DNA from 2 places in the Paenibacillus sp. Z3-2 genome. Region 2 is predicted to be linked to the other one. Evidence: riboswitches for the same ligand, from Rfam matches in the RefSeq annotation. Region 2 holds a riboswitch; the other holds the start of a gene.
What was found. Region 2 has a riboswitch for cobalamin ahead of cobJ (precorrin-3B C(17)-methyltransferase). Riboswitches for the same ligand answer to the same signal wherever they lie in the genome.

Region 1 (7,949 bases), 2.1 Mb from region 2:
GATGACACTGGCGTTTTATAATTACTACAAGAATGCACAGGCGGACGAGAACGAATATCGTTCCTCTTCGTGGCCCGGGCTGAAGATTACTGCACACGATCAACATATCAGAGCTGCAAGTCCTTCTGTTGCAAGTGCGCTTTCCAGTGCGGTGTATGGCGGCGGGATGCTCGAACTGGATCGGATATTTAACATCTATGTGGATCGGCATTATCGCTGTGATGATCCACCCTGTGATATCGAACGTTCTCTGAATGAATGGCAAGAGCAACTTAATCAATGTGCGGGACTGTTGACAGCGGTTAGACTGGAGCATACCTCCATTCAGGAATACGCCAGTGAGGAATTCGGAGTTCTGTGTTGTACAACAGCCGGGGTGTCCAATGCTGCGCGGGCAGGTTCCGTAAGAACCGTATTTGATACGGAGGGAAACGAGACTGTTGCTGTAAGACCTTTAAAATCAACAACCCAATCTTATTTCATGAAGCCCTACATCCCGGGCACGATTAATGTCATGTTATGGTTGAACGGACGCATGACATCTGGAGCGATGGTGAATGTCGTCCAGACTGCGGTAGAGGCCAAAGCGGCGGCGCTGGCTGATTTCGGTGTTTCGGACTCGGAGAACGGGCTGCTGGCCACAGGGACGACAACGGATGCTATTGTACTTGCGGTGAGTCAGGTGGACGAGCACAAGCCGCTAATTGCTTACGCAGGAACGGCGACGGTTGTTGGTGCGGCCATTGGCAGGTTGGTCTATGACACGATCACGGAAAGCCTGCAAGCCGGACAGCAGTGGAAAGAGAGGAACAGGGTGTTATGACATTTCAGATTGGACAACTTGTCTCATGGCCCTTCTGGACGGGAATGGCGGGTGCCTGGATTATGATAGGGGCATACATACTTGATCGATGCATCGGTGATCCACGCTGGATTCCTCATCCTGTTATAGGCATGGGGAAAGCGATCTCTGCGCTGGAGCGTAGTATTCGTTCCCGTGTGAGCACGGATTCCGGGCTGAAGAGGGCCGGTCTATTATTTCCGCTGCTGATTGCGGGTGGGGCGTTTGTAATCACTTGGGCATTCGTATATGTGCTGGGTCTCATTCATCCTGTCGTAGCGGTAGTAGCTGAAATCGTGCTTATTGCGACGACGATTGCTTCCAAGGGCTTGAAGGATGCAGGCATGGAGGTATATCGCCATCTAATTCAGAAGGATTGGCCTGCTGCAAGACGTTCACTTGGCATGATTGTTGGACGTGATACAGCTCATTTGGATGAACCGGAGGTTGTGCGAGGAACGGTGGAGACGGTAGCCGAGAATATTGTGGACGCCATCGTGTCCCCTTTGTTCTATGCGTTAATTGGTGGCGCGCCACTTGCGATGGCCTATCGTGCCGTGAATACATTGGATTCCATGGTTGGTTATAAAAATGAGAAGTATCTGTATCTCGGCTGGGCTTCCGCCCGTCTGGATGATTGGGCAAACTGGATTCCCGCACGGCTCACCGCCATCCTTCTGATCGTGGGTGCATGGGTCATGAAACTGGATGCCAAAGGCGCAGCACGTATGGTGACCCGGGATGCCAGATTGCATCCAAGTCCGAACAGTGGTTTTCCCGAATCGGCGGTGGCCGGAGCACTGGGGATCAGACTCGGGGGACATAACGTGTATCACGGAATAGCTTCTTTTCGTGCCTATATGGGTGAGGCGACACGTCCTATGGCAGCAGAGGATATCGTGCGAACGACACGTCTCATGTTCTGGTCGGCGGGTTCTTTTGTAATCCTGTGTACACTGGTGACGCTGGGAATATGGCTTGCTGGAGGTACGTTGCTATGGAAGTAACTGTAGGGCTGAATGGATCACAGCAGCGAAATATTCTGTTTATACGTCATGGTACTACCGCGTGGAATGTGGAAAAAAAATATCTGGGGCATACCGATATCGCTTTGCTCCCGGATGCAGAAAGAGAACTGGCTTCGCTACGCGAGCAATTAAGCAACGTCTCGTGGGATACGGTATATTGCAGTGATCTGCTCCGTTGTCAGCAGACGCTTGCACAGATCAGGCCTTATCCATTGGAGCAGGTCAAGCTGGACCCGCGCCTGCGAGAGGTTGATTTTGGTCAATGGGAAGGCTTGACGTACGATCAACTCAAGAACAACCCACAGTACCGGGATTGGATCGATGCTCCACAGGACGTCACCCCGCCAGAAGGGGAGTCATGGCAGGCATTTACTGTGCGGATCGATTCATTTCTGCAAGAATGCTTATGGGGGGATTGTTCGTCGATGCAATCTCGTGAGGCTGGCGTGCCAACGATTATTGTTGTTACGCACGGCGGTGTAATCCGGTATGCATTATCTCGTCTCATTGCCGATCTGGGATTCTGGGATACGCAGGTGATTCCGGGGCAAGCGATACAGGTACGGCTGGAACAACATGGAGATCAGTGGGTTGGCACGAGGGTGGCTTTTCCGGGAATCGGGTTGTAAGGATGTGCAATATAACCTATAATCACAACAGAAGTGTGACAGCACTGTAGTTTCGTGTGACAGGCAATAATGCCTGCACATGAATGCAGATTGCTCACTTGAATGGTTAATCCATATCAGCGACCAAGGGTCCCGCGTGCGTGCAGTAATGGTTCATGGCTCAATATAGTCATGGATGGCATACGGGTGAAATAGGGAAGCCGGTGCAAGTCCGGCACGGTCCCGCCACTGTAAATCAGGAACAATTCCTGTAAGTCAGGTTACCTGCCCTGGACGTTCAAACCGGTGTTCCTTCGAGGAAAGGACAGCGTTTCGGGCAGTTCTATGTGCATGCACAACAATACGTTGGACATGTACAGATCGCCATATGCGAGACGTCATCCCTAATCCTAGACGTAAGGATTGGGGATTTTTTATTGTTCATGTAAGATGAACCGAACTTTTACACGAGGTCACTCCGATTGCAGTACCATCTTCCGATCGCTGTTATCCCCAGATTTTTTGATTCCCTTTTTGAAACGGAAAATCCGGTGATAGCTTATGCTTCCGATGTGGCTTTCTTTCAGAAAGCTTTAGGCGAACACTTCGTTTCTTCAGATCGGTTCTGCACTCTCCGTTAGCGTGTAAATATTGCAGTTCAAACCTTATACAGGAACACCAAGGCAAGGGTAGTAAGAGTTCAAGGATGATGCAAGAAAATAGCACAAATAGAGAAGGGGAGAATAACAGAATGAATTTCAAGAATTGGAAAAGCGTAGCGTCACTGCTGAGTGCAGCGGCACTGGCACTGGCTTTGGCCGGATGTGGCAATGCAACAACAAAAGAGGGCACAGGTACTTCACAGCAACCGGCACAGGAGCAGTCCCAAGGCCAAGCGCAAACGGATCTCAAAACACAATATCCACTCACGGTAACCGATGCAACGGGTGAGTCGTTTACATTTGAACAGGCACCAGCCAAAATTGTTTCCGTGTCACCAGCTGAAACAGAGTCCCTGTTTGCACTCGGATTGGACGAGCAGATCGTAGGGGTATCCGACTACGATGATTATCCGGAAGCCGCAACAACCAAAGCGAAAATGGGTGGTATATCCAAGCCGAATGAAGAATCCATCATTGCCGCAGAAGCCGATATCGTATTCACGGGTATCTCGATGAGCGAAGATGCAGTGAAGAAGCTGCGTGATCTGGGCATTACCATTTTCAAAACCGATCCAAAATCGATCGATGATGTAATGAACAATATCGAAACATTCGGTAAAATCACCGATCATCAAGAAAAAGCTCAAGAGATCATCACACAGATGAAACAGGATGTGACTGATGTAACTGAAGCGGTGAGTGCAGTTAAGCCGGAAGAGAAGGAAAATGTATATGTTGAGTTCTCCCCAGGTTGGTCGGTAGGTAAAGGTGAGTTCATGGATGAACTGATCACGGTAGCCGGAGGAACCAATATTGCTTCGGACAAAGAAGGCTGGTACCAGATCAACGAAGAAAATGTGATTGCCTCCAACCCGGATGTGATTCTGTATGCGAATGATGTCATTGATGATAACTCCAAAACACTGGATCAAATCATTAAAGCTCGCAGTGGCTGGGATCAAATTACGGCTGTGAAGAACGATGCAGTCATTGGCCTCGATGCGAACCTGCTCAGCCGTCCGGGACCACGAGTAACCGAAGGTCTGAAAGAAGTAGCCAAAGCGATCTATCCTGACCTGTTCCAATGAGTAAAAAACTGGCCGTGTACGCATCGGCAGGGATCACGCTGCTCGTGTTAACCGTGCTCATCTGCACGGGCATCGGTTCGGTTTCCTTGCCTATTCGTGACATTGCGGGTATCCTGCTTCATCACTTGCCATGGGTGGGAGACTGGATCACGCCCGACTGGAGTGCAGCAGCCGAACAGATTATATGGAAAGTCAGATTTCCACGTGTACTGCTTGCCGTGCTCGTGGGCGCATCGCTGGCGATTGCCGGTGCGGGATTTCAGGGGGTTCTTCGGAACCCGCTGGCAGACCCGTTCACCCTGGGCGTATCATCCGGTGCTTCGGTGGGTGCAGCCTTTCTGATTTTCTTCGGATTGCAGTATGCACTGATTGGAATCTGGACGTTGCCACTGGTGGCGTTTTTGACGGGTGTATTGACATTATGGTTTGTCATGTCACTGGCTCGTGAAGGACGGAAAATACCAACGCATAGCCTGATTCTGGCTGGTGTAGTGATGCAAAGTTTCTTGGGAGCGGTGGTTTCCTTCCTGTCGACGATGTCGAAACAGACCATTAATGAAATTATATACTGGACGATGGGAAGTCTGGCTCTGCGTGGGTGGTCGTATACGGCCATCCTTTTCCCGTATTTTCTGCTCGGGCTGATCTTTCTCTGGAGTCGGGCACGTTCCTTGAATGTTCTGGCGCTCGGAGAACGTCAAGCTGCGCATATCGGGGTTGGCGTCGATCGGCTGAAGCTGTCGGTGCTTGCTGTGGGAACACTGCTTACCGCAGGAGCGGTCTCCGTATCCGGCGTTATTGGCTTCGTAGGACTGGTAATCCCGCATATTCTTCGGCTGCTTGTGGGGCCTGACTATCGATTGCTGGTGCCTCTGTCTGCTATTGGCGGGGCCATCTTCATGGTCTGGGCAGACACGATCGCCCGATCTTTACTGGCGCCGACCGAAATTCCGCTCGGTGTGGTGACGGCATTTGTAGGTGCACCATTCTTCGCTTATCTGCTACACCGGAATAAGAAACTGCGGAAGGGGATGATGCCATGATTGCTGGTTTGGGCGAAGCTCTGATCGCGGTTAGTGAGGCAGGTAAATTGTATGGCAGTCATCAAGCCCTGGACGCGGTAGACTGGCAGGTTACGGAGGGGGACTGGTGGGGTGTCGTCGGTCCAAATGGCAGTGGCAAGTCTACCCTGCTCCAGCTCCTTGCCGGTACGGAACAGTCAAGCGCAGGCAGTATACATATTGATGGCCGGGATATTGCCTCATACAGTCGGAAAGATCTGTCACGCATGATCGCTGTGTTACAACAGGATGGTTTGCCTGCAATTTCCTATCCTGTGAGGGATATCGTTGAGATGGGGCGTTATCCATATCAGAATTGGCTTGGGCGAGAATCAGCAGATGGAGCGGCTGTGGTTGACCGGGTACTGGAGGAGCTGGGACTGACGGATATGGCTGAAAGGCCATTGGATGCACTAAGTGGAGGACAGCGACAACGGGTGGCACTTGCCAAGGTCATGGCTCAGGAGCCCAGGTTATTATTGCTGGATGAACCCACTACGTTTCTGGATATCAAATATCAATTGCAATTTATGGAGTTATTATCGACGTGGCGGCAAAAGAACCGAATTACGATTGTGGCTGTGCTGCATGATCTGAATCTGGCTGCGCAGTTCTGCGATCACATTCTGGCGCTGCGAGAAGGCAAAGTGGTGGGGAATGGAACCCCACACACCTTGATGACCGAGGACATTATTCAGGACATCTTTCGCGTGAAACCTGCGATGGTGATTCATCCTGATAATGGAATACCTCAGCTCTTGCTGCGGCGGGAGAAGGAATGAATGAAGCGGGGCAACCCATATTTTGAAGAAGGAAGTGCTGGCTGTATGAATAATGAACAGGTGTTGGAACAGTTAGTGGGTCGGATCGTGGGTCCTAATGAAGAAGTTGCGGCGGAAGCCTCCGCACATGTGGATGCATTGACGAAACCACCCGGGAGTCTGGGTAAGCTGGAACAGCTGGTTATTCGTCTTGCAGGAATCACTGGCAAGGCTCGTCCACATTTGGATCGCAGAGCCGTCATTATCATGGCCGCAGATCACGGCGTGGTGGCGGAAGGTATCAGTGCTTTCCCAGCCGAGGTAACGCCGCAGATGGTCCTTAATTTCCTGGCTGGAGGGGCTGCAGTTAACGTGCTTGCCCGCCACGCCGGAGCCGATGTAATCTGTGTGGATATCGGGGTTAATGCCGATCTGGAACATCCTGACCTGCTTTCCCGTAAAGTTCGTAAAGGTACGGCCAACATGGCAAAGGGTGCCGCAATGACTCGCGACGAAGCGATTCAAGCCATTCTTGCAGGGGTTGACGTCGTATCGGCAGAGGTGGCAAAGGGAACACAATTGTTCGTTACCGGGGAAATGGGGATTGGCAATACAACCGCAAGTGCAGCGGTGATGTGTGCATTAACGGGGATCGCACCAGCTTCAGCGGTTGGGCGAGGAACGGGTATTGATGATGCGGGATTGCAGCGGAAAGCCGCCGTGGTTAGCCAGGCGCTTAGCGTGAATTCCCCAAATAGGGAAGATGCACTGGACGTACTTTGCAAGGTGGGTGGCCTGGAGATTGCCGGACTGACGGGTGTAATTCTTGCTGCAGCTGCAAACGGACGTCCTGTTGTCGTGGATGGATTCATCTCCTCTGCTGCCGCCTTGATTGCAAGACAGCTTGTTCCCGTGAGCGCAGCCTATATGATTGCTTCCCATACCTCGCATGAAAGTGGACATGCAACCCTGCTTCGCGAACTCGACCTGAAACCGATGCTGGATCTGGATATGCGACTGGGTGAAGGAACCGGAGGTGTGCTCAGTCTTCATCTGATTGATGCAGCCTGTCTACTTTTGAACGAGATGGCGACTTTTGCAAGTGCAGGAGTATCCGATGGAACGAATAAGGCTTCGGGTGTCGACACGGGTGCACGCAAGGGTGATGTAGCGGATTCTGATGTTACAGGTGCTTCGACGGTTCAAGGAGAGGTATCGCTATGAGTGTGTTGGTGACGGGTGGGGCGCGTAGTGGTAAAAGTTCATTTGCCGAGCGTCTCTGTATGCAGCGTTCCTCAGAGGCTTGGTATGTGGCTACGGCTCAGGCGTATGATGATGAGATGCGCGAGCGTATAAGTCTGCACCAGAATCAGCGCGAGGCATCAGGTTATCTATGGCACACGTTGGAGGAACCACTCGCATTACCGGCACTCATTACACGCATGGGAGGAGACCATACGGGTACTTCTGCACCGACGATTCTGGTCGATTGTCTGACGCTCTGGTTGACCAATGTTTTGCTTGCACATGAACACGAAGAGCAGGTTTTGCAAGATCACATGGATGCACTGGTAGAAGCAATCAGGTCGTACCCGGGTCTGCTTGTGCTTGTCACGAATGAAGTGGGCGATGGTATTGTACCAGAGTATGCGCTCGGCAGAAAATATCGGGATCTGGCAGGCATATTAAATCAGCGGATTGCCGCCATATGCCGTGAAGTGTTCCTGGTGACTGTAGGCATTGCGATTGAGCTGAAAAGCAAGGAGTATCGTTTATGACAGATCGCACTCATCAACGTAAACATGCGGCTGCGGCCGCTTTTCAATTTTTATCCCGATTTCCGGTAAAAACGCAGATTGACTTCGTCCCGCCGCTACTGCGGGAAAGTGTCGTGTATTAT
Region 2 (7,949 bases):
ACATTTGGCAGGTGTACGTGTAGCATTGACAGGACCACGAAAGTCGAAAGAGATGTCCTTGCTGGTTGAAAAAATGGGTGGAATTCCGCTTGTGCGACCGGCACAGGGAACGGTATTTCTGGATGATCGGAATATCAGGAATGGTCTGGTATCCTGGATCTCGGACCCGCCAGACTGGGCGGTATTGACCACCGGCATGGGTCTGGACGCGTTGTTTGAAATGGCTGAGGATATGGAAGTCGCGGGAAAACTACTGGATACGCTGTCGGAATCCTCAATTGCGGCCAGAGGATACAAGACGGTGAATGCACTGAGAAAGCGCAAGTTAACGCCGGTAGTACGGGATGACGATGGCAGCACGGACGGGCTCATTCGTGAATTCGCCCCACATGATCTCGCAGGGAAAAAGGTGATGTTGCAGCTTCATGGGGAGACAGCTCCCAAACTCGTTGCATGGTTAGAGGAACAAGGAGCAATCGTGCGCCAAGTGCTTCCTTACCGCCATGTACCACCGGAAGAGGCTGAACTGGAACAGCTTTTGAATGAGATTGTACAGTACGAGATAGATGCTGTTGCTTTCACAAGTGGACCACAGGTTAGATTTCTGACGCAATATGCGGCATCGCAGAATAAGCTCGAACCGATGCTGGAAGCTTTCAGACAAGGTGTAATCCCTGCGTCTGTAGGTAAAGTGACAGCGAATTCGATGCGAGAAGAAGGCATTGAGGCGCTGGTGATTCCGGAGGAAGAGAAGATGGGCGCGCTCATCGTTGAACTCGGGCGTTACTTCGCAGCGGGACATGCGGACAAGATCCGCAAGTAGCAGCAAAAAACAGTCGAGCAATGAGTCTAAACGAATTCAATCCTTAGGCAATTTGATGATTCTAACCGAGTTGTATATGCATATGTTATTCCGGGTTCTGATCTTATTTTTGGATCAGGACTTTTTTCTGTTTTGTCTGAAAATAGAAGAAGAGACAAGTATCATAAGCATGGACATTATTTCCTGAGCGGTGTTATTATGAAGACAATATTGAATGAAAACAAGCAAGGTGCTCTTGCGTAAAGCAAGAGGTAACAGGGAATCGGGTGAAAGTCCCGAGCGGTCCCGCCACTGTAATGGTGAAGCCCTTTTTGATCCAAGTCACTCGCATAGCCGGGGAAGACAGAAAAGGAAGCTGATGATCCAGAGCCAGGAGACCTACCTTGCATGTGTCACCGAACCCTTCGCGGAAAGGAATGGTGTACGAAGAATCAGGAATTGGGCGAACAAGCGGTTCGCCCGGCTGGCCCCCTTGGGCCACATAGTCACAGGATTACCCTCTGGGAGTCTGGGACTGTGTTCTTGAGTGTACGTACATGCGTATCCCATCCGTTATAAGGATGGGATTTTTTTGTTTTTACATGAAAGTGATATCCCTACGATCTCCAGTTTTGTGTTGGAAAAATAGTGGCAGAGGAATAAGTTAACAGAGCTAGGAATTGAACACGCTTAACCGTTGGGGAGAAGGTCGGCATAGCCGTCCTTCTTCACTGTTTAATCCGTACGACAAGTGTGATGAAGGAGGAGAAGCAATGCAAGGTCAAGGCAAGCTGCTAATTATCGGGTTCGGTCCTGGAGCGATGGAACATATCACGAAGCGGGCACTCGAAGCGCTTCAGGAGAGCGAGGTCATTATCGGATATAACACTTACGTGGATCTCATCCGACCTCTGTTGAACGGGCAAGCGATTGTACGTACGGGGATGACAGAGGAAGTAAGCCGTGCGCAAGAAGCGGTCCGACAGGCGGAGATGGGCAAGATTGTCGCGGTAATCTCCAGTGGTGACGCGGGCGTATATGGTATGGCAGGTCTGGTATACGAGGTTCTGATGGAGCAAGGCTGGAAGCCGGATACGGGTGTTGCGGTTGAAGTCATTCCGGGCGTGTCGGCCATTCAGTCATGTGCTTCTCTATTGGGAGCCCCCGTCATGCATGATGCATGTACGATCAGCCTCAGTGATCACCTTACGCCGTGGGAGACCATTATTCGCAGGGTCGAAGCTGCAGCGTCAGCTGATTTTGTCATTGCCCTCTACAATCCACGCAGTGGGCGGCGTACACGCCAGATCGTGGAGACACAGGAAATGATTCTGCGTTATCGTGACCCACAGACCCCGGTAGGTCTGGTGAAGAGTGCATATCGTGAGCGTCAGGACGTTGTCATGACCACACTGGAGGATATGCTGAATCATGATATCGGCATGCTGACGACCGTGATTATCGGCAACTCCTCGACCATGATGTACGAAGGACTCATGGTCACCCCGCGCGGGTATCAGCGGAAATATACGCTGAATACCACGGAACAGTCGCTCAGACCCCATGAGCGACTGCGCACGGAAGCCGAGCCATGGTCGCTCGGCGCAAGGGAAGCCCGCGCTGCCGCCTCCGGCGATGCAGCGGGCGAGAGCACGGCCAGCGATGCATTGGCCGCGCAGCCACAGGCGGAGCCAGCCCTGCGCGGCGCAAGCACCGGAGCGGGCATGGCCCCGCAAGGGCAGCCGCCCGCTGGCGCCGGGGCGGCTGCCGCTATGCCTGCGGCAAGCCCAGCCGGCAGCGCTGGCACCGCTGTGCTTGCCGGCGAGCGACCTGCTTTCGCGGCGGCAGAGGCCGCTCCGCGCAAGGTCGCAGAAGCGCCACGCACCGGCGCAGCTGCGCTCGCCGCTGAGGCGCTGACGCGGCTCGCGGCAGGCGGAGCGCTCGCGAGCGAATCGGCGAGCCGCTGGCTGGAGGCAGCAGCGCCAAGCCAGACGGCAAGTGCGCCACAGGCTGCGACCGCAACAGCGGTACGCACCGTGCCTGAGCCTGGGCGCAAGGCGCCGCTGTTCGAAGTCGGCGTCTCGCCCGGCGTGGGCAACAAAAAATTCACCGCCGCCCAGATGGCGTTGCTGGCGCAGTGTGCAAGTGAAGACGGCGAACTGGAGTATACGCCGGAGCACCAGATCATTTTGAGAGTGCCGACCTTTGAACCGGACTCGCTGGTAGAAGAGCTGCGTGCAGCGAATTTTATCGTTGTCCCGATTGGAGATGTCATCAAGGTGAAGGCCTGTGACTTCTGCAATATGGAGAAGGATGATGCTGTTCCGATGGCTAACCATCTGCAGGCGGTGATCGGCGGACTGGGTGCACCCAAAGAAACGAGTGTGGCACTGAATGGCTGCGGCATGGCATGTTATGGGGCAGTGCTGGAGGATATCGGCATCGTGTATCGCAAAGGTGCATATGACCTGTTCCTCGGCGGCAAGAAGTTCGGTCGCAATGCTCACCCTGCCCAGCCCGTAGCGGAGGGAATTCCGGGTGACCAGATTGGTGGGATTGTGGAACGCATTGTGGCGGATTACAAGGAAAAAGGCCATCCGAACGAGCGTTTCCACAAATTCTTCAAGCGGGTCGGCGTGATTCAGGGCTTCCGCCATGTGGATGCACCGGTCACTGTGGAAGTAAACCCGATATGTGGTGACTAAGACTTGATTAAGTCCTTGACTGATTCGGTCCCTGCGTGGAAACGTGATGGTTTACCTTGTCAGGACTTATGCAATATTGTGCAATCTTCGCTGGATTTCAGCTGATATAGATGGATTGATGTTTCGAGTAATGTATCGAATGGAATGCCAGAAGAATGAATATGCAAAGCCTGATCTGTGGGTCAGGCGGGGGAGGAATAACAGAAGATGGATGCAATATTGTTGGTGGGACACGGGAGTCGTGATCCCGAGGGGAACCGGGAACTGAAGGAGTTTGCAAGTGAGGTAGCAGCGAAGGCACCGGAGAATACGTTGGTGGAGACTTGTTTTCTGGAGTTAACGAGACCAAGTATTGCTGAAGGTGTTACCGCTTGTGTGGATCGAGGGGCAACACGTGTCGTGTTGGTGCCGATCATTTTGTTTGCTGCCGGTCATGCCAAGATTGATATTCCCAACGCCATTGATCGTGCCAAGGCACGTTATCCGCAGGTGGAATTCGTATATGGTCGTCCTATCGGTGTTCATGAGAAAGTTGTCCAAATCATGCAGACCCGTCTGCAAGAAGCCCAACCTGTACTTGTGGCATCCCAAGGCGGAACACCAGTAGTAGCTCCACCTGTTCCGGTGACGGATGAGGAGACCGCAGTATTGGTGCTAGGACGGGGGAGCAGTGACCCGGATGCCAACAGTGACTTTTTCAAAATGACCCGGATGTTATGGGAGAAACTGCCTTACAAGTGGACGGAAAGCAGCTTTATTGGCGTGACTCAGCCCTCATTCCCGGATGGATTAGAGCGCTGTCTGCTGCTGGGTGCGAAGAAAATCATTATCATGCCTTATTTCCTGTTCACAGGTGTACTGATCAAGCGCATTGATGAAATGACTGCGGAATTTGCAGCGGCACATCCAGACATTCAGGTCGAGGTTGGTGGATATTTCGGATTTCACCCGAAGCTGGTTGAACTCGTACTGGAGCGGGCCCATGAGGGGCTATACGGACGTGTAACAGCCAACTGTGACAACTGCCAATTCAGACTGGAAGCAGCCAAACACCATCACCACCATCATGATCACGACCATGGGCATGACCATGATCATCACCACGATCACCATTATGAACACAACCATGCGCACAGTCACGATCATTCAGACCATGATCACTCCCATCATCATGATAAGCATGACCATCTGCACGTACATGCACACGATGAACACACGCATAAGCATGACCACGATCATGATCACAATCAGACTGCCGTCGATCGTGAAGCATCACTCGATTATCATCATGATCATGATGAAGAGCTGCATCATACGCATCACGAGCACGAAGGAACCGTACAGGAAGATGCTTCTCCCGATCAGGCTGAGGTTGCAGCAACTTCAGAGCAGGTGAATCGTCCATGATCTTCATGTTGTGTGGTACGAGTGATGCAAGGGAACTGGCTTTACAGATTCAGCAGCAAGGAACAGACGTGCTGACTTCCGTTGTAACCGACAGTGCGGCGCATAGCCTAACAGAAGCCGGATTACCCGTTCGTACAGGCCGTTTGACAGTGGAGGCAATGGTGGAACTGGTGCGTGAAAAAGGTAGCCGTGCCATCGTGGATGCAAGTCACCCATTTGCCGAAGAAGCACATGCCAATGCGATGGAAGCAGCAAAACAGGCGGGGATTCCATATATTCGTTATGAACGGGCAGGCCTGGCGTACGATGATCATGCGTTACTTCATGTGGTATCTTCCTACGATGAAGCAGCACTCAAGGCCAAAGAGCTGAAGGGCTCCGTCATGCTCACCACAGGTAGCAAAACGTTGCAGATCTTCACTAAGCACCTGCTCGGTGATCCGGACATTCGTCTCGTTGCCCGCATGCTTCCACGTCTCGACAATATGGAGAAATGCGGTGAGCTTGGCGTGGAACAGCGCAATATTATTGCGATGCAGGGACCTTTTTCCCGTGAAATGAATGAAGCCTTGTACAAGCACTATGCGACGACTGTAATGGTTACCAAGGAGAGCGGCAAGACCGGAGCGGTGGATGAGAAAATCCAATCTGCACTGGAGCTGGACATTCATGTTGTGCTGATTTCACGCCCCGAGGCTGAATTTGGGACGGTGTTTGATCATTTTGAAGGTGTACTGGATGAGTTGAAGCGCGTATTGGTGCAGTAGAACACCCCGATAGTCTTAATTTGAATAACGAATATTTGAATGACACCACTACTTGAAGGAGTGAAATGCATATGGATTTCAAAACGGAATTTAAACCGTTGACCGTACAACCACAGGAGATTGAGGGCAAAAGCTTTGAGATGATCACGGAGGAACTGGGTGAGCATCCTTTCACGGATGAGCAATATCCCGTGGTACAGCGTGTTATTCACGCCTCGGCTGATTTCGAACTGGGCCGTAGCATGGTGTTCCACCCGGATGCCATTCAAGCAGGTATTGCAGCACTCCGCGCCGGCCAATCTGTCATTGCGGATGTTCAGATGATTCAAGCTGGCGTAAGCAAGGATCGCATTCGCGGTTTCGGCGGAGATGTGCACGTACATATTTCGGATCCAGATGTGATGGAGGAGGCCAAGCGCCTTAACACTACTCGGGCAATTATCTCGACGCGTAAAGCAAATCAATTGTACGAAGGCGGGATTTACGCCGTTGGTAACGCACCAACAGCACTGCTGGAATTGATCCGTTTAGTCAAAGAAGGCGAAGCCAAACCAGGCCTGATCATCGGTATGCCAGTTGGATTCGTATCCGCAGCCGAGTCCAAAGACGAGCTGCGCAAGCTCGACATCCCGTTTATCACCAACATCGGCCGCAAAGGCGGAAGCACCATCGTCGTAGCGGCTCTGAACGCCATCTCCCTGATGGCAGTAAAGGCTTAATCATTATGTAACCGCCCATAAGGTATTGGCCAGCGTTAACGAACCGTATAGATCTTATATTGTGGATTATCATCCATTTCATATTTTAACGAACCTAAGTAACGCTATCCCGGTGAAAAATCGCCAAAAAGCGTTGGAAACATCGTCTTTTTAATAAAATAACGTCACTACGATTCGTTACAATTTTCGTATGTGGAATATGGCCCTAATAGCGTCTTCTCGGTTCGTAAAAAGGTAGATGTCATCGAAAAGGCATACATCCATGTTCGCATGACTGAAACGAATTTCATGGGTAAGCTTGGTTCACCGTTATAAGGTGGTTAATCCCCAAGTATCTGCAAAAATGAATAGCAGACGCACAAGCACAAAACTGCGTAACTACATTCCATGCCAAGTTTTAGTGGCGTGGAATGATCAGTTACCCAAAACAAACCTCAGGGCATAGTTTAGCCCATGAGGTGGCATTACGCAGTTCCGCCAGGTGGATGCAGAAGCAGGTAGCAGCGAAGGGGACAACGCGATCATAAAAATGATCCGGCCCCGGGGTGGTCCAACAAAGAGGTGAGTTTCCAGATAACCGCAACACCGCGTAACTACATTCCATGCCAAGTCCTACTGGCGTGGAATGATCAGTTACCCAAATAAACCTCAGGGCATTGTTTAGCCCAAGAGGTGGCACTGCGCACTGTGCTAGGTGGATGCAGAAGCAGGAAGCAGCGAAGGGGACGGAATCGATTCTGAAGAAGCGAAGCGGTCGCCTTTGTCTCCGGATTTCTCCCTTTAGAATAGGGAATCAAAGAAATCTGGAGACAACAGCGATCATAAGAACGATCCGTACCCGTAGCGGCCACCCAAGCGCCCAAAGCCACCACCCACGCACGCAGCGTAATGCAACCTAACTAACAAAGGACGGGAGGTTCAAAACCCATGATAGGCGGCAATACCCCAGACCCCGACAAACCAATGCGTTCCGGCTTCACCACAGGAGCGTGCGCGACAGCCGTTGCCAAGGGAGCAACGCAACTCCTGTTAACAGGTGTTACGCCGGCACAGGCCGTGGTTTCATTGCCCGCGGGCTTTGACCACTCGTTCGAACTGATCGAGCAGGAACTGACCGATGGCGTAGCGACCTGTGCCACCATCAAGGACGCGGGGGATGACCCGGACGCCACGCATCGGGCGAAGATCATCGCGCATGTGTCGTGGCGAGACGAGCCCGGCATGGAGCTGGATGGGGGAATCGGCGTAGGCCGAGTCACGAAGCCCGGACTGCCCGTGCCTGTAGGCGAAGCGGCAATCAACCCCGTTCCGCGCCGCATGATTACCGAAGCGGTAACCCAGGTGCTTGCCGAACATGGCACAGCCAGAGGGGTGCGGGTCGTGATCAGCGTGCCGGAAGGCGAAGAGATCGCCAAGAAGACCCTGAATTCCCGGCTCGGTATTCTGGGTGGTATCTCCATCTTGGGTACACGAGGCGTGGTCGTTCCGTTCTCCACCTCTGCCTACAGAGCGAGTGTCGTACAAGCTATTTCCGTTGCTCAGGCATCGG

Region 1: it holds a riboswitch for cobalamin, as region 2 does, so the genes downstream of both, M1D71_RS06755 (ABC transporter substrate-binding protein) here and cobJ (precorrin-3B C(17)-methyltransferase) in region 2, are expected to answer to the same signal.

The regions. Positions count from the first base shown of each region.
Region 1 covers NZ_CP096397.1:1,555,873-1,563,821, forward strand. The annotation lists gene cobD (threonine-phosphate decarboxylase CobD) at 1-21, shown strand, start outside; gene M1D71_RS06740 (adenosylcobinamide amidohydrolase) at 2-823, shown strand; gene cbiB (adenosylcobinamide-phosphate synthase CbiB) at 868-1,848, shown strand; gene M1D71_RS06750 (histidine phosphatase family protein) at 1,839-2,498, shown strand; cobalamin riboswitch at 2,638-2,784, shown strand; gene M1D71_RS06755 (ABC transporter substrate-binding protein) at 3,229-4,227, shown strand; gene M1D71_RS06760 (FecCD family ABC transporter permease) at 4,224-5,270, shown strand; gene M1D71_RS06765 (ABC transporter ATP-binding protein) at 5,267-6,070, shown strand; gene cobT (nicotinate-nucleotide--dimethylbenzimidazole phosphoribosyltransferase) at 6,116-7,273, shown strand; gene cobU (bifunctional adenosylcobinamide kinase/adenosylcobinamide-phosphate guanylyltransferase) at 7,270-7,827, shown strand; gene cobS (adenosylcobinamide-GDP ribazoletransferase) at 7,824-7,949, shown strand, end outside.
Region 2 covers NZ_CP096397.1:6,113,175-6,121,123, reverse strand. The annotation lists gene M1D71_RS27275 (uroporphyrinogen-III synthase) at 1-823, shown strand, start outside; cobalamin riboswitch at 1,034-1,223, shown strand; gene cobJ (precorrin-3B C(17)-methyltransferase) at 1,576-3,507, shown strand; gene M1D71_RS27265 (sirohydrochlorin chelatase) at 3,715-4,914, shown strand; gene cobK (precorrin-6A reductase) at 4,911-5,681, shown strand; gene M1D71_RS27255 (precorrin-8X methylmutase) at 5,753-6,400, shown strand; gene M1D71_RS27250 (cobalt-precorrin-5B (C(1))-methyltransferase) at 7,328-7,949, shown strand, end outside.